4 regions of the Alloalcanivorax xenomutans genome follow, and region 4 is predicted to be linked to each of the others. Evidence: predicted binding sites of a transcription regulator. Region 4 holds the regulator's gene; each other region holds the start of a gene.
What was found. Region 4 encodes sigma-54, which starts transcription at its own class of promoters, with help from an activator protein. Its sites were predicted from a motif close to TGGCACNNNNNTTGCTNT; they were not measured.

Region 1 (4,815 bases), 1.8 Mb from region 4:
GTTTGTCGGCGGCGCGAGCCAGATTGACCGGCGGTGCCGCGCTGGCACCGAGCACACCGGCGGCCTTGATGAAAGAACGACGATTCAGGATTGGCATCGGAGAGACCTCGTAAATTGGATCATTAAGAAATCAGCGCGTGAGTAATCACCGCCAAGGGGCCGCCACCATCCGGCCCCTGATGTTCGGCGCCCCCGGAAACAAACAAGGCGGTATGCCCGGTACGTCCCGCCAACACCCCACCAACCAGGGCCCGGGCATGGCGGGTGGCATTGATGTCACTGTCATCCCACATGATGTGGCGGTGACCACGAATCAGGCCGTTGCGCGACGGTTCCGCCTTGGCCAGCAGCGCCACCAACTCACCGGCACCGTCACCGGGCACCCGGGCAAGCGCGCGGGTCACGGCATCGGCGTCCAGGGCATCGGCCATCACGTCATGGCCGATACGGAATTCCGCGTCCCACCCCGGCGCGTTACCGAGCACCAGGATTTCGTTGCGCATCAATTCAATCCCGGCGGAAGTACTGGCGCGGCCGGAGTACAGGCCGAACTCGTGACAAACGGCGGCGTCCCGCAGTTGCGCCGGCTCGATCTCCCCCAATGCAAGCGCCACGCCAAGCGCCGAAGCGCCGCGCGAATACGCCATCGACTCATAGGTGTCGGTAGTGGCGACGGCGGCGCCCCGCCGGGCCGCCTCGTCACAGCGGGCGGAGGTCAACAACGGGCATTTGATCTGCACGAAATGCACGTCCTCGTCGCGCTCGATGCCGGCACGGGCCATGGCCTCGCGTACCGCTTGCGCGGTGGCATCGATCTGCGCCCGCCGGCCGATCTGCTCCGGCAAAAAGGCCGGCGTGAACGCGACGCCCGCCGCCAGCCCCGGCGACGTAGAGAGCGCGGGCTCGTCCATCACCTCGAACACCAGGATATGCGGTGACAATCCCCCTTCGGTGCCACCGGACATGACCAATGCAATGCGTTCCGCCACCGCTTCGTCGCTCAGACCCAGAACCTCGGAGAAAAGCCGGGTCAGCGCCAGGGTGGACAGCGCGCGAGTGAAGTCGTTGACGCAACCGTTGCCTTCGGTCTTGCCGAGAATCGCGATCACCTTTTCCGCGTTGATCCCGCCTTCGTCCAGCGCCCGTCGCAGAGGGGAAACATCGTCAGGAGCGGCAGTGGCGAAACGGTGAACGCGGGTTTTCATGACGGGTAATCTCCGGTGGGCCTCGAAACGGGAGCACGATAAGATTTATCCAGCGAATCAAACCAGCGCTATTTTTTCATCATTGCGATGCCGTTACGGCATCACCCAATCGGAGAGCCCGTTCATGTATAACCTGCGTCTGCTCCGTTACGTTGACGCTGTTGCCCGCAGCGGCTCCATTCGCAAAGCCGCGGAACAACTCAACGTGGTGTCCTCGGCGGTCAATCGCCGCATCCTGGATATCGAAGACGAAATCGGCACGGCGTTATTCGAACGGCGACCGCGCGGCGTGCGGCTCACCGCCGCCGGCGAACTCTTCGTCGCCTATGCCCGCAAGCAGATCGCCGACTCGGAACGCATGCTCTCGGAGATCGAGGACTTGCGAAGTGTCCGGCGCGGGGAAGTCCGCATTGCCGCCATCGAGGGCATGGCCGCCGAGTTCCTGCCCAGGACCATAGAGGCCTTTCAGCAGCGCCACCCCAAGATCCGTTTTCGCGTCTACATCTGCGGGCGTGGCGACATCCATACCCGGCTGAAAGAGTTCGAGGCGGACATCGGTCTGGTATTCAATCCACCGGCCGATGCCGAAATCCGGCCGCTTCTCGAAGTGGAGCAACGGCTCTGCGCGTTCGTGGCACCGGATCATCCGCTGGCGGCACGAGCGTCGGTTCGTCTGTCCGACTGTATCGCCTACCCTCTGGCGGTGCCGGACACCTCACTGGGCGGGCGTGCTCTGCTGGATGAATTTCTGGCCCGCCGCTCGCTACGGCTGGAACCGGCGCTGGAATCCAACTCCTTCGAGATGATGCGTAACTTCGCCATCAAAAGCGGCGGCGTGTGCTTTCAAATACAAAGCGGCATGCCACCGGCTCATCTGCCCGGCGGCATGCATGCTCTGCCACTGTCCGATCGGGGCCTGCGGCGCGGCCGCCTGACCTTGTGCATGGAGCATTCCCGCTCGCTGCCAGTAGCCACCGCGCGCTTCGCCGAATATTTGAAGCAACGTCTGCGGGAGGAAACCTCCTGATACCTGCCCCTTTCTGGGGCCTGCGCCCCAGAACAGCGCACGGACCGCCCGGATAATCCCCGCCCCGGCACCGGCGAATAGGCGATATTTCCCTATATATAGCGCACGGTTCCAGGTTGGCACCGCCTTTGCACTGACTCGCATACCTACTGGTATACAACGAGGTATGCGAACGTGCTTGGCTGGACTCTGGAACAATGGCGTGACGCCTATCAGACGGGAGACTACACGCCGGTCTCGGCAATGAAGGCGCTGTACACGACTCTGCGTGACAGTGAGCGGAGTCTGTGGATTCACCTGCTGGACGAGTCCGCTCTGGTGGCCCGGGCCAAACAACTGAGCGATCCATCCCTGCCTCTTTACGGCGTTCCTTTCGCGGTGAAAGACAACATTGACGTGGCCGGTCTGCCGACCACCGCCGCCTGCCCCGCTTTCACTTATACCGCTGACCACACCGCCCCGGTGGTACAGGCGTTGCTGGATGCCGGCGCCATTCTGGTCGGTAAAACCAATCTGGATCAGCTGGCCACCGGGCTGGTCGGGGTGCGCTCACCCTACGGCGCGGTACCCAATCCGTTCAATCCGGACTACATCACCGGCGGCTCCAGCTCCGGCTCCGCCGCCGTGGTTTCCCAGGGGTTGGTGCCGTTCGCGCTGGGCACCGACACCGCCGGTTCCGGTCGTGTGCCCGCCGGTTTCACCAACACCGTCGGCCTGAAACCCACCAAGGGCAGCATGAGCACTCGCGGCGTGGTACCGGCTTGCCGGACTCTGGATTGCGTGAGTGTATTCGCCCTGTCAGTGGCGGATGCGGAAACCGTTTACGACCTGTATCGCGGCTACGATGCCGAGGACGGCTACAGCCGCCCGGACCCGGCGGCACGCCCCAAGGCCCTGCCGGCGAGACCGCGACTGGGTATTCCCGATCAGTTGCCCTGGTTTGACGACACTCAGGCGGAGCAGGCCTGGAAACAGCAGCTCAGCGCCATGGCCGACATCGCCGAATTAGTGCCACTGGACCTGCAGGCGCTGCACGACACCGCCGCCCTGCTCTATCAGGGCCCCTGGGTAGCCGAGCGTTACTCCGTGGCGGAACCCTTGATGCAGAATCAGGACGCGCTGCTGCCGGTGATCCGCGATGTCATCGGCGTGGCCGAGGGCATGAGCGCGGTCGATGCTTTCCGAGCGCAATACAAACTGGCGGATCTGAAACGCCAGGCCGATGCGCTGCTGTCCCAGGTGGATGCGCTGCTGGTGCCGACCTCACCGGGCATCTATCGCATCGACGCGGTCAACGCCGATCCGATCCGTCTCAACAGCCAACTCGGCGTTTGGACCAACTTCGTCAATCTGCTCGACCAATGCGCCCTGGCCCTGCCCGGCGGCTTCCGCGAGGACGGGTTGCCCTGTGGTATCACGCTGATCGGCCCGGCCTGGCACGACGCCGCCCTGGCCGAATTCGGGCGGCGCTGGCAACGGCATCAGCCCTGGCAGGCCGGAGCCGTGGGCGGCGATCTGCCGCGAGTCACCCCCGCGCAAGCCAGCAAAGACGACGCCGATCACATCACCATCGCTGTGGTGGGCGCCCACCTCAGCGGCATGCCTCTGAATGGCCAACTTACCGAACGCGGCGGCGTCTTGCTGGAAGCCACCGAAACCGCGCCCTGTTACCGCCTTTATGCCTTGGCCAATACCACACCGCCAAAACCCGGCCTGATCAAGAGCGATGACGGCGCCGCCATTCAGATCGAACTGTGGCAATTGCCGGTCAGCGAGTTCGGCAGCTTTGTCGGGCTGATCCCGCCACCGCTGGGGATCGGCTCACTGGAAACCGCCGATGGCCGTCTGGTGAAAGGGTTCATCTGCGAAGGCTGGGCCATCGACGACGCCACCGACATCACCGCATTGGGGGGCTGGCGGGCCTACATCGCCCAACGGCAAAACACGGCAAACTAAAACGGGATCGGAATGATGTTGAAGACAATCGGATTGAAAAAAGTGCTCATCGCCAATCGGGGGGAAATCGCGGTCCGCATCTGCCGCACCCTGAAACAAATGGGCATCGCCTCCGTGGCGGTATACTCCGACGCCGACCGCAACAGTCAGCACGTCAGCGCCGCCGATGAAGCGGTGGCCCTGGGCGGCCAGACCGCCGCCGAAAGCTATTTGCGTACCGACGCCATTCTGAAGGCAGCCCGGGAAACCGGCGCCGACGGCATCATTCCCGGTTACGGTTTTCTTTCCGAGAACGCCGACTTCGCCGAAGCCTGTGACGCCGAGGGCATCGCCTTCATCGGGCCGACGCCAACGCAGTTGCGCCAATTCGGGCTCAAGCACGAAGCCCGCGCCCTGGCCGAAGCCGCCGGCGTGCCACTGGCACCGGGTACCGGACTGCTGCAGGATCTGGATGAAGCCCGGCAAGCCGCCTTGGAAATCGGCTATCCAGTGATGCTGAAAAGCACCGCCGGCGGCGGCGGCATCGGCCTGACCCGCTGCAATAGCGAAGAGGAGCTGGTGGCGGCGTTTGAATCCGTGCGCCGGCTTGGCGAAAGTTTCTTCTCCGACAGCGGCGTGTTCCTGGAG
Region 2 (4,815 bases), 1.7 Mb from region 4:
GGTGGAGAACGAACCGCGCGATTATGCCGTGGGCGTGCCGCTGGACCAGGTGCCTGATGATCGCTATCGCCTGGCGGCGAGCTGGGATGCGGTGGCGTATCTCGGCCCGGAATACAAGGTGGCGATGCCGGTGCGCGCCGGCGGTCTGTTCGAAATGGCGGTCAGCCGTGCCGACGATACCCCGGTGAAGGATGAGGATGCGGTGATGGCCCGGCTTCAGCGCCGGCTGGTGGAGGTGCTGGGGGATATGTCCCGGTTTTTTTCGGGCGGTCGTTGAGGCGCCGGCGCGGATAGTGTTACCCGGGTCGGGTTTGCTATACTCCGTCGCCCACTTTTTGACCGGCACGCGAGCCGCCCTATGACCGAGTCAGCCCCTCAAACGCTGCAACGACGCGCCATCGCCCTGGTTTCCGGCGGCCTGGACTCCATGCTGGCGGTGAAAGTCATGCAGGAACAAGGCATCCACGTCGAAGGGGTGAATTTCTTCACCGGCTTCTGTGTGGAAGGCCATACTCACGCCATCCGTAAAAAGGACCAGGACAAAAACAAGCGCAACAACGCGCTTTGGGTCGCCGAGCAGCTGGGTATCAAGCTGCATATCGTGGATATTTCGGAAGAGTACAAGGATGTGGTGCTCAATCCGAAACACGGCTATGGCGCCAATCTGAACCCCTGCCTGGACTGCAAGATTTTCATGGTCAATAAGGCCACCCTGATGCTGAACAAGGCTCGGGAACTGGCCGGCGAGAAGGGGTTCGATTTCATCATCACCGGTGAGGTGGTGGGGCAGCGTCCCAAGAGTCAGCGCAAGGAAACCATGCCGATCATCAGCCGCGAATCCGGCGCCGATGATCGCCTGTTGCGCCCGCTCAGCGCCAAGAACCTGCCGGAGACCCTGCCGGAACGGGAAGGCTGGGTGGATCGCAGCCGATTGCACGACTTCTCCGGCCGCAACCGTAAGCCGCAAATGGCGCTGGCCAAACGTTTTGGCCTGGATGACTTCGCCCAGCCCGCCGGCGGCTGTTGCTTCCTTACCGATGAGTCCTATTCGCGCAAGCTGGCGGATCTTTGGCAGGCTCGTAACGAACGGCGTTACGAGCTGGACGACATCATGCTGCTGAAGGTGGGGCGGCATATCCGCCCGGCGCCGCACTACAAGCTGATCATCAGCCGCGAGGAAGGGGAGAACCGCTTCCTGGAAGGCTATCGATATCAGTTCACCAGCATCACCACGTCGAGCTGCCCCGGTCCGCTGGCTCTGATCGACGGCACGTTGGCGTCCGACGACGAGTTGCGCCAGGCAGCCGCCATCGTCGCCCGTTATTCCAAAGGGCGAACCGATGACGAGGTGGTGGTGGAAGTGCGCGATCCCAGCGGCGTGGCCCGTCAGTTGCCGGTCCGGCCGGCGACGCCGGATCAGGTCGCGCCGGAATGGATGGTATAACCATGAGCCATCACGAACTGGACGCTCGCCGGTTGCTGTGCCCGATGCCGGTGATCAAAACCCAGAATCAAGTGAACACACTCCGGCAAGGCGATACCCTGACGGTGATCTGTACCGACCCGGGGGCGCTCAACGACATTCCCGCCTGGTGCCGGATCAATGGACATGCGGTGCTGGAAACCCGGGAAGAGGGCCACGAGGTGAGGGTGACGCTCGAAGTTGGAGAACCCTCAATTGCACTATAATGGTGCGTTTTTTATTGAGAGTGCACGGTATTGGTGCTTTCCTGTCCGAATATACCGGCCGATTTCGGGGCGTTGCGGCCCGGATGCGCTAAAAAAGGGCTGGCACGTAATTTGCTCTCCTATTGGCATGCGGGGCCGAGTGCCCGAGAATAGCGGCTTCGAGTGGTCGGCCCGCCGATACCACTGAATGCCAGACACATACCCGTTCCAGGAGGACGTTCTACAATGTCTGAAAAGACGCTGAAGCTGATCAAAGATAACGACGTGAAGTGGGTCGATCTGCGTTTTACCGATAGCCGGGGTAAGGAGCAGCATGTCACCATCCCGAGTTCGGAAGTGGACGAAGACTTCTTCCAGGACGGCAAGATGTTCGATGGTTCTTCCATCGCTGGCTGGAAAGGTATCAACGAGTCCGACATGATCATGATGCCGGACGACAGTTCCGCGGTGATCGATCCGTTCACCGACGTTACCACCCTGAACCTGCGTTGCACCATCGTCGAGCCCTCCACCATGCAGGGCTACGAGCGCGATCCCCGCTCCGTGGCCCAGCGCGCCGAGGAATACCTGAAGTCCACCGGCATCGCCGACAGCGCCCTGTTCGGTCCGGAGCCGGAATTCTTCGTGTTTGATTCCGTACAGTGGAAGTCCGACATGTCCGGCGCCATGTACAACATCTACTCCGAAGAAGCGGCCTGGGTGTCCGCCGATGAGTTCGAGAAGAACAACATCGGTCACCGTCCGGGTGTGAAAGGCGGCTACTTCCCGGTACCGCCGGTGGATTCCCTGCACGACCTGCGCGCCGCCATGTGCGCCGCCATGGAGCAGATGGGCCTGGAAATCGAAGTGCACCACCACGAAGTGGGCACCGCCGGCCAGTGCGAAATCGGTGTTGGCGCCAACACCCTGACCGCCAAGGCCGACGAAGTTCAGATCCTGAAGTACTGCGTTCACAACGTGGCTCATGCTTATGGCAAGACCGCCACCTTCATGCCCAAGCCGCTGATCGGTGACAACGGTTCCGGTATGCACGTGCACGTGTCCCTGGCCAAGGACGGCAAGAACCTGTTTGCCGGCGACAGCTACGCGGGACTGTCCGAGGAAGCCCTGTACTTCATCGGCGGTATCATCAAGCACGCTCGCGCCATCAACGCCTTCACCAACGGTTCCACCAACTCCTACAAGCGTCTGGTGCCCGGTTTCGAAGCGCCGGTAATGCTGGCGTACTCCGCCCGCAACCGTTCCGCTTCCATCCGGATTCCGTGGGTGAACAGCCCGAAAGCCCGTCGTATCGAGGCGCGCTTCCCGGATCCGTCCGCCAACCCGTACCTGTGTTTCGCGGCGCTGCTGATGGCCGGCCTGGACGGCATCAAGAACAAGATGCACCCGGGCGACGCCATGGACAAGGATCTGTACGATCTGCCGGCCGAGGAAGCCAAGGGCATCCCGACCGTGGCTCACACCCTGACCATGGCTCTGGATTGCCTGGAAGCGGACTACGAGTTCCTGATGGCGGGCGACGTGTTCACCAAGGACATGCTGGACGGCTACATCCAGCTCAAGCGTGAAGAGATCGAACGTCTGAACATGACCCCGCACCCGGTCGAGTTCGACATGTACTACAGCTGCTAAGAATCCCAAGTTCCCGGCAGTTGCAAGGCCCCGCTCCGGCGGGGCCTTTTTTTGTGGTTCATTGCGGAATAGCGGGAATGGGTGTTCCGGGCTCTAGCAACGTTGATCGCTGACACAGAAAGGGCCACGAAGCCGCTGTGGGAGATTCTATGGTGCCCCGCAATGCTTAGAAGAGCTTTGCGGGGCAATATTCTTGTTGCTGCTTCATCAGGGCGAAGGCGGTGCGAGCGATCTTCCGGGCCAGGATCACCAAGGCTTGCGTGGTGTGCAGTCCCCGGTCCCGATAGCGCTGATAGAAGGCGCGCCAGACCGGGTGTCGAGACGCACTCATGGCGGCACAGTGCAGCAGTCGCCTGACCTCCGTATCTCCTTGTTTGGTCAGCTTACGCTTGCCGGTGAGTTTGCCGGAGTCACGGACCCGGACATCCAACCCCAGGAAGGCAACGAAGGCATCGCTATTGGTGAAGTCCCCTCTCAGGAAGGCCATGACCAAGGCGGTGGCGGTGATCTCGCCGACCCCGTCGATCGCGTCGCAGCGTTGGACCTGAGTCTGTAAGCCGGCGGCGCTCACCGCGCTCTTGAGCCGTTTCTGGATCAGAGAGTCAATCCGGTCCATTTTGGCGATCAGGGCACGCAGAGGGGCCTTGAGCTCCGGTTCTCCGCTCAGGCTCTGACGTAATGCCGTGCGGGCCTTAACCAAGGCGGCCCGGCGACGCAGCAGGCTCTGCAGCATCCGGTACGCCTTTGGGGGCGGGCTCCACGGGCGTAACTCGTCTTTCTCCTTGTGCAGATGGCGGGCCAGCAACTGGGCATCGGCCAGATCCGTCTTGGCCCGCCCTCCAACGCCTTTGCGGTAGTTGCTGAGGCGGTAACCGTCCACCACATAGACCCGATGCCCCTTGGCGTGTGCGCGCTCGGTAATGTCCATGTGATAGGTGCTGGTCGCCTCAATGGCGATATCGCAGCCCTCGGGGAGGGTGGCCAGCCATTGGCGGATGGCTTGGGGCGTATTGTCGATGGTGAGGGTTTGGTTCAGGTCCTGATGGTGGATCACCAGGTTGTCTTTCGCAGCGTCGATCCCGATCTCCGGGCGGCTTGCCGGCATTGCCATGGGGCTCCCCTGTCAGCTAGGTTAAATGGGCTTGTCGGGGCGCACCGTCACGCTGGCTTGCAGAGTATCGTCGGTCTGAGTGCGCGCTCAGCCGATGGATTCCTTATCGGCGTTTGAAGGTGCGGGGTGGGGCCATATCTCCCACAGTCTGTACCCTAGGGTCAGAAGCTTGCCTGGTCCCTCCACCCCGACAAGTCTTCTCCTTCTAAGACTTGCCGGGAAACCATACAAGCTTGCCCGCAAGCGAACTGGCTCTCGGGGCCAAAAAATTCGCTTGCAGGCAAGCTCCCACGGAGGCGCTCGAATTTATGTCCCGAAGGTCAGAAGAACTCCTGCGCTTGCCGATTACCTCGAAGCGGAGCCGGAAAGCAGGGTGTCCTTCT
Region 3 (4,815 bases), 1.9 Mb from region 4:
TGGTGGCCGCCGCCAAGCAATTGCGCACGGCGTAAAAAAGGTCCATGGCGGCTTAGCGGGAGCCGTCATCCTCCATCAGGGACAGCGGAGCCGCGTTACGCCTTTGCGGGAACACCGTGAAGCAGAGTCCCGCAAAGGCGTAACGCGGCTCCGCTTCGAGGTAACCGGCAAGCACAGGCGTTCTTTCAACCACTGTGAAACCTCTGAAAAACGTCATGCAGAGGTGAGAGTGCGATTTCTCCTGTCCTGAAAGGTTCGTCGTTGTCGGAGCCCCAAACGCGGCGGTTCACTCCAAGCGGGTCTGTACGAAGGCCTTCCGGGACCCTGTTTGACAGGGACGTCAAACCGGGAGCCTACATGGACGTATTCACGGCGTTCCCGGAAGGCCTTCGTACAGACCCGTGCCCCCCCGATGAAGCCCTCACTCCACCTGCAACAACCGGTCCGGCCCCAGTTCCACCGGCGCTGGATCGCCGGGTAGCCGCCACTGGCCGGCGTGCCTTTCCGCCGGCTTGTGATCCACCTTCGGCAGATTGGTCAGATCCCCCACCGCGTCCCGATACAGATCCGTGCGGTAGCATTGCGCGGCGAAAGTGCTTGTCTCTTCGATGCGGCCCTGCCGCCATCGCTGCATCTCGCCGAGCAGAAATTCCGCGTCCGAGCGCCAGGGAAAATTGGCCTGGTAGGCGGAGAAGACATGGAAGTGATGACGCGGAAACGGCTGACCAGTGAGCCCGCCGGGCAAGCGCTGGGAAAACGGCGCGCCGATCACTTCCGCCGGCACGCCCAGCCAGGCCGGATGCGCCAGCCACTCAAGGCACTCTTGCAGACGCTCATCGGCATGGGCCGCCGCCCGATACAGGGCGCGCAGCAGAGCGCGGTGGGCATCCGGATGGGCCGCCGCCCACTCACGGGTCACCGCCAGCACTTTTTCCGGCGCGTTCTCCCAGATCTGGTAGCCGGACAGAATGCAATGTCCGGCACCGGTGAGCGCCGCCAGACTGTTCCAGGGTTCACCCACGCAGAAGCCGTCGATATGACCCAATCGCAGGTGATCCACCATTTGCGAGGGCGGCAGCACCACCAGTTTGACGTCGTGGTCCGGGTCGAGTCCGGCCACCGCCAGCCAGTGACGCAATTGATAGGCGTGACAGGAAAACGGGAACACCACCGCCAGTACCAGCGGCGCGTCACCGGCGCTGGCCCGGGCCGCCACCAGCTTGTTCAGCGCCACCGCCATGTCCTGGGGCGAGGGCCCCGGCGCCAGCGCGCACAAACCGTGGTACAGCATCGGCGACACGGTCACGCCATTACCGTTGACGCCCATGGAAAAGGCGGTGGCCAGCGGTTTCTTGATGCAACCCAGGCCGAGCGATGTGCCCAATAACATGGGCGCCAGCATCGGCGCCGCGTTCACCTGCCCCACCAGCAAGCGATCACGCAGGCTGGCCCAGCTCCATTCCGGCTGCAGTTCCACCTCCAGTCCTTCATCGGCGAAATAACCGGCTTGCTGGGCCACCACCAGCGGCAGGCTGTCGGTGAGCGGCATATAGCCAATGCGGACATGCTGAGTTTGCTTCATCGTCACCCCTGGGCTTTCAACAGATCGGCGTAATCCAACACCGAACGGGCCACCTGGATCAGAGGTTGCCCGGTGTTCATGGCCTGCCGCCGCAGCATGGTGTAGGCGTCCTGCTCATTGAGGCGGCGCCGTTGCATCAACAAGCCCTTGGCGCGCTCGATCAGCTTGCGCTCCTCCAGCGCCTCCCGGGTCTTCTCCAACTCCTCTCGAAGCGCTTGGTACTCACGGAAGCGGGCGGTGGCCACCCGCATCACGCCGCGCACCCGGGACAGGTCGGTTTCACCGGCCACATAGGCGCTGACGCCAGCGCGCAAGGCGGCGACAATCAGATCCTCGTCGTCCTGGCCACAGAACATGACGATGGGACGGGGCATGTCGCGCTGCACCAGCGCCATACTCTCCAGCGTATCGCGGTCCGGCGCGTTCATATCGACGATCACCATGTCCGGATTGCACGCCATCACTTTCTGTGACAAACCGGCGGCGCTGGTGAGGCGGCACAGAATGACGTGCCCTTCATCTTCCAGGGCCCGCTCAAGCATCGCTGCCCGCGGCGGCTGATCGTCCACCAGCATGATCTTCAATGGCATGGGCTTGTCGGCATCCATGTTGGTTGGCTTCCCCCCGGTTGTAGCAACCGCTGTGCCAAGCGGTCATGGCCCGGTTTTCATGCCGCGCACGGACGGGGGCGCGGGAAACGCACCGATCAGGTGCAAACCCGCGCCCTGATCCGCACCGTCATGACGCCGATTACGCCTGCCGCCGCTGCGGCGGCGCCGGGTCCGGACGGCTGGGCAAGGCGGTGACCTTGTTTTGCTTTTCATACAGAAACCGCAGCACCTTTTGCCGGCAGCGGTGGTAAACGGGATCGTCCGCCAACGCCAACCGGTCCCTGGGGCGTGGCAGCGCCACTGGCAGCACTTCGCCGATGGTGGCGGACGGGCCGTTGCTCATCATCACGATGCGATCGGACAACAGCACCGCCTCGTCCACATCGTGGGTGATCATGATCACGGTGGTGCCCAGTTGCGCGTGAATCGCCATCAGTGAATCCTGCAGGTGGGCGCGGGTAAGCGCGTCCAGCGCGCCGAAAGGCTCATCCATGAGCAGCACGCGCGGTTGCATGGCCAGCGCCCGGGCAATGCCCACCCGCTGCTTCATGCCGCCGGAGATCTCTTGAGGGGTCTTGTCCATGGCATGCGCCATGTGCACCAGCTCCAGGTTATAGGCCACCCAGTCTCGCATTTCCTTTTTGCTTTTCTGTTTTCGGAACACCTGGCGCACCGCCAGTTCCACGTTCTCAAAGGCGGTGAGCCAGGGCAGCAGCGAGTGATTCTGGAACACTACCGCCCGTTCCGGGCCAGGCTCGGTGACTTCCCGCCGCTCCAGAATCACGCCGCCATCGGTGGCGCGCAGCAAGCCGGCGACAATGTTCAACACGGTGGATTTGCCGCAACCAGAGTGACCGATCAGCGACACGAATTCACCGGCGGCGATTTTCAGGTTCACCCCCTTCAAGGCTTCGAAACGCCCGGTGGGTGTATCAAAGGTCATGCCTACGTTGGATAGTTCCAATAACGCTGTCATAAATCCCCCTAGCGCTGCGCGGCGCTCTTGTCCCATACCAGAAACCGTTGCAGCGCCAGCATCAACCGGTCCAACAGAAAACCGATCAACCCGATCACCAGCACCGCCACCATGATGCGGCCCAGTGACTGGGAGCTGCCGTTCTGGAATTCATCCCAGACGAACTTTCCGAGGCCCGGATTCTGCGCCAGCATTTCCGCGGCGATCAGCACCATCCAGGCGATTCCCAGACTCAATCGCAGGCCGGTGAACATCATCGGCAGCGCCGAGGGCAACACAATGCGGCGCACATGCTCGAAAGCATTAAGACGCAACACCCGCGACACATTGGTCAGATCGCTGCTCACCGAGGTCACGCCAACCGCGGTGTTCAGCAAGGTGGGCCATAAACAACACAGCGTGACGGTGAACATGGAAGTGAGAAACGACTTGGCCAGCCAGGGATCACTGCTGGTGTACACGGCACTGACCACCATGGTCACCAGCGGCAGCCAGGCCAGCGGCGATACCGGTTTGAAAATCTGGATCAGCGGATTCACCGACGCGTGCACGCCGGCGCTCAGGCCGACCACGATGCCCAGCGGTATGGCCAGCGCCGAGGCCAGCAGAAAGCCGCTCATCACGGTAATCAGACTGGTTCCGACCTGATCGAAGAAGGTGGGCGCACCGGTATAGTCCCGGCGCACCGGTTGCCAGTCCGGTTGCTGCGCCAGGCGCGTCTCGATGTATTTTTCCTGACGCTCATGGAAGGCCGCTTCCCGCTGCCGCCCTTGACGATGCTCCTGGTAGAGCGCCTGGGCTTGCTCCCATACGGTGGCGGGGCCGGGAAACTGCCCCAGCGATGTTTGAATGTTCTGCGCCGCCCAATGCCATAACAGCAGGAACAGCGCTATACCCAGAAGCGGCCATACCAGTTGCCGCAACACGGCCTGTTGTTGTGCCGGCCCGGCCTTGCCGCGCATCAGATCAAGATAAGGCGCCAGCCAGCCCGGTAGCGTCATCGTCGCCATGGTTCCTCCTCGCCGCTCAAAGGCGGTCGCCGTCCTTCAAACCGATGGGAAATTGTTTCAGATAGGCGTTCGGGTACCGGCCGTCATAGGTGATGCCGTCGATGAACTCGCTTTGCGGCGGCTTGAAGCCGTCTTCGCTGTCGAAGTCGGGAAAATCGGAAGTGCTCATCTTGCCTTCATCGATCAGAGCCTTGGCGGCAGCGGCATAGACATCGGGCCGATACACTTCCTTCGCCGTTTGCAGATACCAACTGTCCGGTTTGCTTTCGCTGATTTGCCCCCAGCGGCGCATTTGCGTCAGATACCAGATGGCATCGGAGTAGTACGGATAGGTGGCGTTGTGGCGGAAGAACACATTGAAGTCCGGCACCGGTCTGATATCGCCCTTTTCATACTCGAAGGTGCCGGTCATGGAATTGGCGATCACTTCCTCGTCGGCGCCCACATAGTTGGGGCGGGCCAGGATTTTCACCGCCTCGGCGCGATTGGCGTTGTCATTCTCGTCCAGCCACTTGGCGGCGCGAATCAACGCCTTGACCACGCGGATATGGGTGTTGGGGTATTTATCCGCCCACGTCTTGCTGACCCCGAACACCTTTTCCGGATTGTTTTTCCAGATTTCGTAGTCGGTGATCA
Region 4 (4,815 bases):
ATGATCGTCCGTGGCCTGGCGCAGCTCACGCCGGTAATCCTCGTCGTTGAACAGGTTGGCCAGGTGACTCAGGGTCTTGAGGTGCTGTTCGGGGTTCTGTTCGGGCACCAGCAGAACGAACACCAGATCCACCGGACGGCCATCCACGGCATCGAAGTCCACCGGTTCGGCCAGTTTCAGCAGCAGGCCCACCGCTTGCTCGCAGCGTCCGAGTCGGCAGTGGGGGATGGCGATGCCTTCACCGATACCGGTGGAGCCCAGGCGCTCCCGGGCCACCAGTGCATCGAACACTTCCTGGGCGCCGAGGTCGCCGCAACTGGCCGCGGCCAGCTCGGCAACCTGATCCAGAAGGCGTTTTTTGCTACCCACCTCGATACCGTTATGGGTGCGGTCCTCGGTGAGAAGTTCTCGTACTCGCATAGATCCGCTTAGTGACCGTGCTTGCGGCTCACGGTCTTCTCCTTGTGTTTGAGAATCTGACGATCCAGCTTACTGGTCAGGGCATCAATAGCCGCGTACATGTCACCGGCCTCGGCGGTGGCGAAGACTTCGCCGCCGGAAATGTGGATGGTGGATTCCGCTTTGTGGGTGTTCGGCTCCGGGGACAGGATTACCTGAATGCTGGTGATCTGGTCGAAATGCCGTTCCAGCTTGGAAAACTTGTCGTCCACATAATCACGAAGGGCTTCGGTGATATCCAGGTGATGGCCACTGATGTTGATTTGCATAGCTGGCTCCTTTGCCTCGTTATTTAACCCCGGCCGCTGGCCCGGGTTATAAGCCGTTTCCCGCGTCGTCAAACCAGGCGTTTGCGAGCGCTGGAAGACGGGATTCGCATCGCCTCTCGATACTTGGCGACGGTCCGGCGCGCCACCTTGATCCCTTGCTCATTGAGCAAACTGGCCAGCTTATTGTCGCTGAGCGGCTTGCGAGGGTTCTCGGCGGCGACCAGCTTCTTAATGATGGCACGAATGGCGGTGGAAGAACATTCACCGCCGCCTTCCGTGTCCACGTGACTGGAAAAGAAATATTTCAGTTCGAACACCCCGCGGGGCGTGAGCATGAACTTTTGATTGGTGACCCGGCTGATGGTGGATTCGTGCATCTCCACCGCCTCGGCGATATCCGCCAGCACCAGCGGTTTCATGGCTTCCTCGCCATAGTGGAAGAAGTCCTGCTGCACCTCGACGATGCGCCGGGCCACCTTCAGCAGGGTGTCATTACGGCTTTGCAGGCTTTTCAGGAACCAGCGCGCTTCCTGCATGCAGTTGCGCAGGTACTGGCCGTCCTCGCCCTCGGTGCGGCGGGCCAGCCGGGCGTACTGGGCGTTCAGGTTGACCTTGGGCAGGACTTCCTCGTTCAGTTCCACCCGCCAGCCGCCGCGGAAGGGGCGTACCACCACGTCGGGAACCGCGTACTCCGCCACCTCGCCGCCGATTTGTTCGCCCGGGGCTGGATCCAAGGTGCGCAACAACGCCAGAGCGTCGAGGAGATCGCTTTCCGTCACCCCCATGGCGCGGCGTAGTCCGGCATAGTCGTGCTTTTCCAGTAGCGCGAGATGTTCCAGCAGGGCGGTCGCGGTGGCCAGGTGTGGAGTGTCTGCGGGTTGTTGGCGCAATTGCACGCCCAGGCATTCGGCCAGGTCGCGGCTGGCCACGCCGATCGGGTCGAACTGCTGCAGCCGATGCAGGACCGCCACCACTTCGTCTTCCTCCACCGGATCATCGGCATCGGATATTTGCCGCTCGGCGGTGTCGATCACATCATCCAGGGGTAGGGACAGGTAGCCACGGTGGTCGAGGGCGTCGATGAGGATGCCGGCGATGACACGGTCCCGATCACTCATTGGGCTGAGGTTGAGTTGCCAGAGCAGATGATCCTGGAGGGTGACCGGAGCGACGTGGCGCTGTTGCCAGGCATCGGCGTCATCGTCCTCGCCGTTGCCCGAGCCGGAACCGGACTGGCCCACATAGAGGTCATCCCATTCACTGTCGCTCTCCACCGGCCCTTCCACCAGGTCGTCCAGGGCCTCGTCGCGTTCGAGGTCCATTTCCTCCGCTTCCCAATCGTCATCGGCGGGGGTGTCGTCCTCGGTGTAGGCTTCGCTCCCTTCTTCGAGTTCCAACAGGGGGTTGGTTTCCACCGCCTGCTGGATTTCCTGGCGCAGGTCCAGCGTCGACAGTTGCAGCAAGCGAATCGCCTGCTGCAACTGCGGCGTCATGGTGAGCTGCTGGCCGATCTGGAGTTGTAGACTCGGTTTCATACTGCCTTGGTGGTCTGGTGAATCGCCAAGGCGGCAGAATAGCAGCGTCTTTCAACGCTTCGCAATTTATTTAAGCAATATGTATGCCAATGTTGAAATTACAATTGAAAAAGAGTAAGGGCTCCGTTGACCGCGATTTCCAAGGGGCTACAGCCGGAAGTCGGCGCCCAGATAAACGTCGCGGACCTGCTGATTGCCAAGGATGGTCTGGGAATCGCCCTCGGCGATAATGTGGCCGGCGCTGCAGATATAGGCGGTATCGCAAATGTCCAGCGTTTCACGCACGTTGTGGTCGGTGATCAGCACGCCGATGCCGCGATCCTTGAGATGGCGAATGATGCCTTTGATGTCATTCACCGAGATCGGGTCCACCCCGGCGAACGGTTCATCGAGCAAAATGAACGCGGGGTCCGTGGCCAGGCCGCGGGCGATCTCCGCCCGCCGCCGTTCGCCGCCGGACAGGCTCATGCCCATGCTGTCGCGGATATGGGTGATGTGAAATTCCTCGAGCAGGTTGTTCAACTCCTGCTCACGCTCGGCTTTGCTCAGTTCCTTGCGGGTTTCGAGGATCGCCATGATGTTCTGTTCCACGGTCAGGCGGCGGAAGATGCTCGCCTCCTGAGGCAGATAGCCGATACCGCGCTTGGCGCGCCCGTGCATGGGCAGGTGGGTGATGTCCTCGCCGTTGATCTCGATGCGCCCCGCGTCCGCTTCCACCAACCCGACGATCATGTAAAAGCAGGTGGTCTTGCCGGCGCCGTTGGGGCCCAGCAGGCCGACGATCTGGCCCGCTTCCACTTCCAGGGAGACGTCCTCGATGACGCGGCGCCCCTTATAGCTTTTGGCCAGTTGGCGGGCATTCAGTTTCGCCATGGTCAGGGGGTCTCCGCATCATTGGGGGTGCTGTTGTCCGGCGCGGTGGCCGGCGTGCTGTTAGCGGGCGACTGGGTCGAGCTGCCGTCCTCGCCTGGGTTGCCTTCGCCGTTTTGCGACTCCTCGCCGCCGCTGTCGCCGTTCCGGGCCTGGGAGGCGTTGGCGGCCGGAATCACCAGCCGCACCCGTTTGTCGCCCTCGCTGCTGGCGTCCATGCGCCGGGAGTTGAGATCATATTCCACCCGGGCCCCTTCGAAGGTGTTGCCCTGATGTTGCACGTAGGCGTTGCCGGTGAGGATCAGACGGCGGCGCTTGAGATCGTAGACCAGTTTGTCGGCGTGGGCGTTCAGATCCTTGCCTTCACGCATGCGTACCGGGCTGCCGGTGGCTTCCACCCGCACCAGTTGCTCGTTCTCGGTGAACAGCCGCAAGACATCGGCGTTGAGTTGACGGTTACCCTGAATCAGTTCGGCGTCACCCCGGTATACGCCAGTGCCGGCGTCCCGTTCGAACACGGCCTGGTTGGCGCTGACCTCCACCGGGCCCTCGGCGCCGGACTGGGCCACGGCCAGCGCTGGAACCAGAATGGCGGCGGCTATTACCGCGCGCCAGCGGCGCAGCGGGCCATGCACCGGACCGTTATGGCTTGGGTCCTTTGAATTCACTTACTACTCCTTGCTTGAGAGTCATGCGCCCGGTGTCCAGGTCCGCGTCCATGCTGCCCGCCCGGGTGCTGCCTTCACTGTGTCGCATATGGACGGTGTCCGGGGCGGAAACCTGGCGATCGCCGCTCAGGTAGTGCAGCTCCCGGGTGTCGAGGGTGACGCCGTTGTTCTTGCTGACCGCCTCGACGTTGTTTTCGAAGACGATCAGATCGCCGTTGTCGCGTACTTCACCATTGTCGGCCTGGATGGTCCACTGGTTGTTGCCGTTGTTCAGGCTCAGGTCCGGGTGATCGAGCAGCGTCAGCGCTTCGCGTTCGTACTGTTCCAGATTGTTGGCCAGAAGCCGGTATTCCACTTCGCCGCTGTCGCGGTTGAACTGACGGGCGACGATGTTTTCGGCGGTGATGGCCGGGGCGCTGAGGAACGCTTCGTTATCGCCTTCCAAGGGGTTGCCCCATTCGTGCAGGGTCATCATCACGATCAGTCCCAGCAGGATAACACCGCTGGCGCTGAGCAGGCCGGGCCGTCTCACTGGCCCTCCCGCAGCCGCAGCAGGCTGTCGCACACTTCCCGTACCGCCCCTTCGCCGCCGCGGGCCTCGGTGACATGGCCGGCGGCGCTGCGCGCCACCGCGTGGGCGTTGGCCGGGGCGAAACCCAGTCCGGCCCACTCCAGTGCCGGTACGTCCGGTTCATCGTCGCCCATGTAACCGATCTCCGCGGCGCTCAGGCCCAGTTGCTGTGCCAGCGCGGACAGGGCCACGCCTTTGTCCTCACGGCCCTGGATCACGTGCTCGATCCCCAGGTCCCGGGCGCGGCGGGCCACCATGGCGGAGTTACGGCCGGTGATGATGGCCAGGGTCACGCCGCTGGCCGCCAGTTTTTTCAGCCCATGGCCGTCCAGGGTGCTGAATGTTTTCAGCATTTCGCCGTCCGGGCCGTAATAAAGGCGGCCATCGGTCATCACGCCGTCCACGTCGAAGGCCATCAGACGCAGGCGCAGAGCCTGTTCCGG

Region 1: a site for sigma-54 is predicted at 2,350-2,367, ahead of atzF (allophanate hydrolase). Genes of this name have one in related genera too.
Region 2: a site for sigma-54 is predicted at 1,790-1,807, ahead of glnA (glutamate--ammonia ligase). Genes of this name have one in related genera too.
Region 3: a site for sigma-54 is predicted at 2,213-2,230, ahead of RYH70_RS07345 (ANTAR domain-containing response regulator). Genes of this name have one in related genera too.

Annotation. Positions count from the first base shown of each region.
Region 1 is NZ_CP136538.1:760,692-765,506, reverse strand. It holds gene RYH70_RS03640 (BMP family ABC transporter substrate-binding protein) at 1-97, opposite strand, end outside; gene atzD (cyanuric acid amidohydrolase) at 123-1,205, opposite strand; gene RYH70_RS03630 (LysR family transcriptional regulator) at 1,330-2,232, shown strand; gene atzF (allophanate hydrolase) at 2,407-4,188, shown strand; gene uca (urea carboxylase) at 4,204-4,815, shown strand, end outside.
Region 2 is NZ_CP136538.1:604,293-609,107, forward strand. It holds gene RYH70_RS02945 (sulfatase-like hydrolase/transferase) at 1-277, shown strand, start outside; gene RYH70_RS02950 (tRNA (5-methylaminomethyl-2-thiouridylate)-methyltransferase) at 359-1,444, shown strand; gene RYH70_RS02955 (sulfurtransferase TusA family protein) at 1,447-1,689, shown strand; gene glnA (glutamate--ammonia ligase) at 1,915-3,321, shown strand; gene RYH70_RS02965 (transposase) at 3,488-4,432, opposite strand.
Region 3 is NZ_CP136538.1:1,556,749-1,561,563, reverse strand. It holds gene metE (5-methyltetrahydropteroyltriglutamate--homocysteine S-methyltransferase) at 1-35, shown strand, start outside; gene RYH70_RS07350 (CmpA/NrtA family ABC transporter substrate-binding protein) at 422-1,582, opposite strand; gene RYH70_RS07345 (ANTAR domain-containing response regulator) at 1,585-2,190, opposite strand; gene RYH70_RS07340 (ABC transporter ATP-binding protein) at 2,333-3,169, opposite strand; gene RYH70_RS07335 (ABC transporter permease) at 3,178-4,179, opposite strand; gene RYH70_RS07330 (CmpA/NrtA family ABC transporter substrate-binding protein) at 4,196-4,815, opposite strand, start outside.
Region 4 is NZ_CP136538.1:3,464,819-3,469,633, reverse strand. It holds gene ptsN (PTS IIA-like nitrogen regulatory protein PtsN) at 1-420, opposite strand, end outside; gene hpf (ribosome hibernation-promoting factor, HPF/YfiA family) at 429-728, opposite strand; gene RYH70_RS15890 (RNA polymerase factor sigma-54) at 797-2,263, opposite strand; gene lptB (LPS export ABC transporter ATP-binding protein) at 2,411-3,136, opposite strand; gene lptA (lipopolysaccharide transport periplasmic protein LptA) at 3,139-3,801, opposite strand; gene lptC (LPS export ABC transporter periplasmic protein LptC) at 3,776-4,333, opposite strand; gene RYH70_RS15870 (KdsC family phosphatase) at 4,330-4,815, opposite strand, start outside.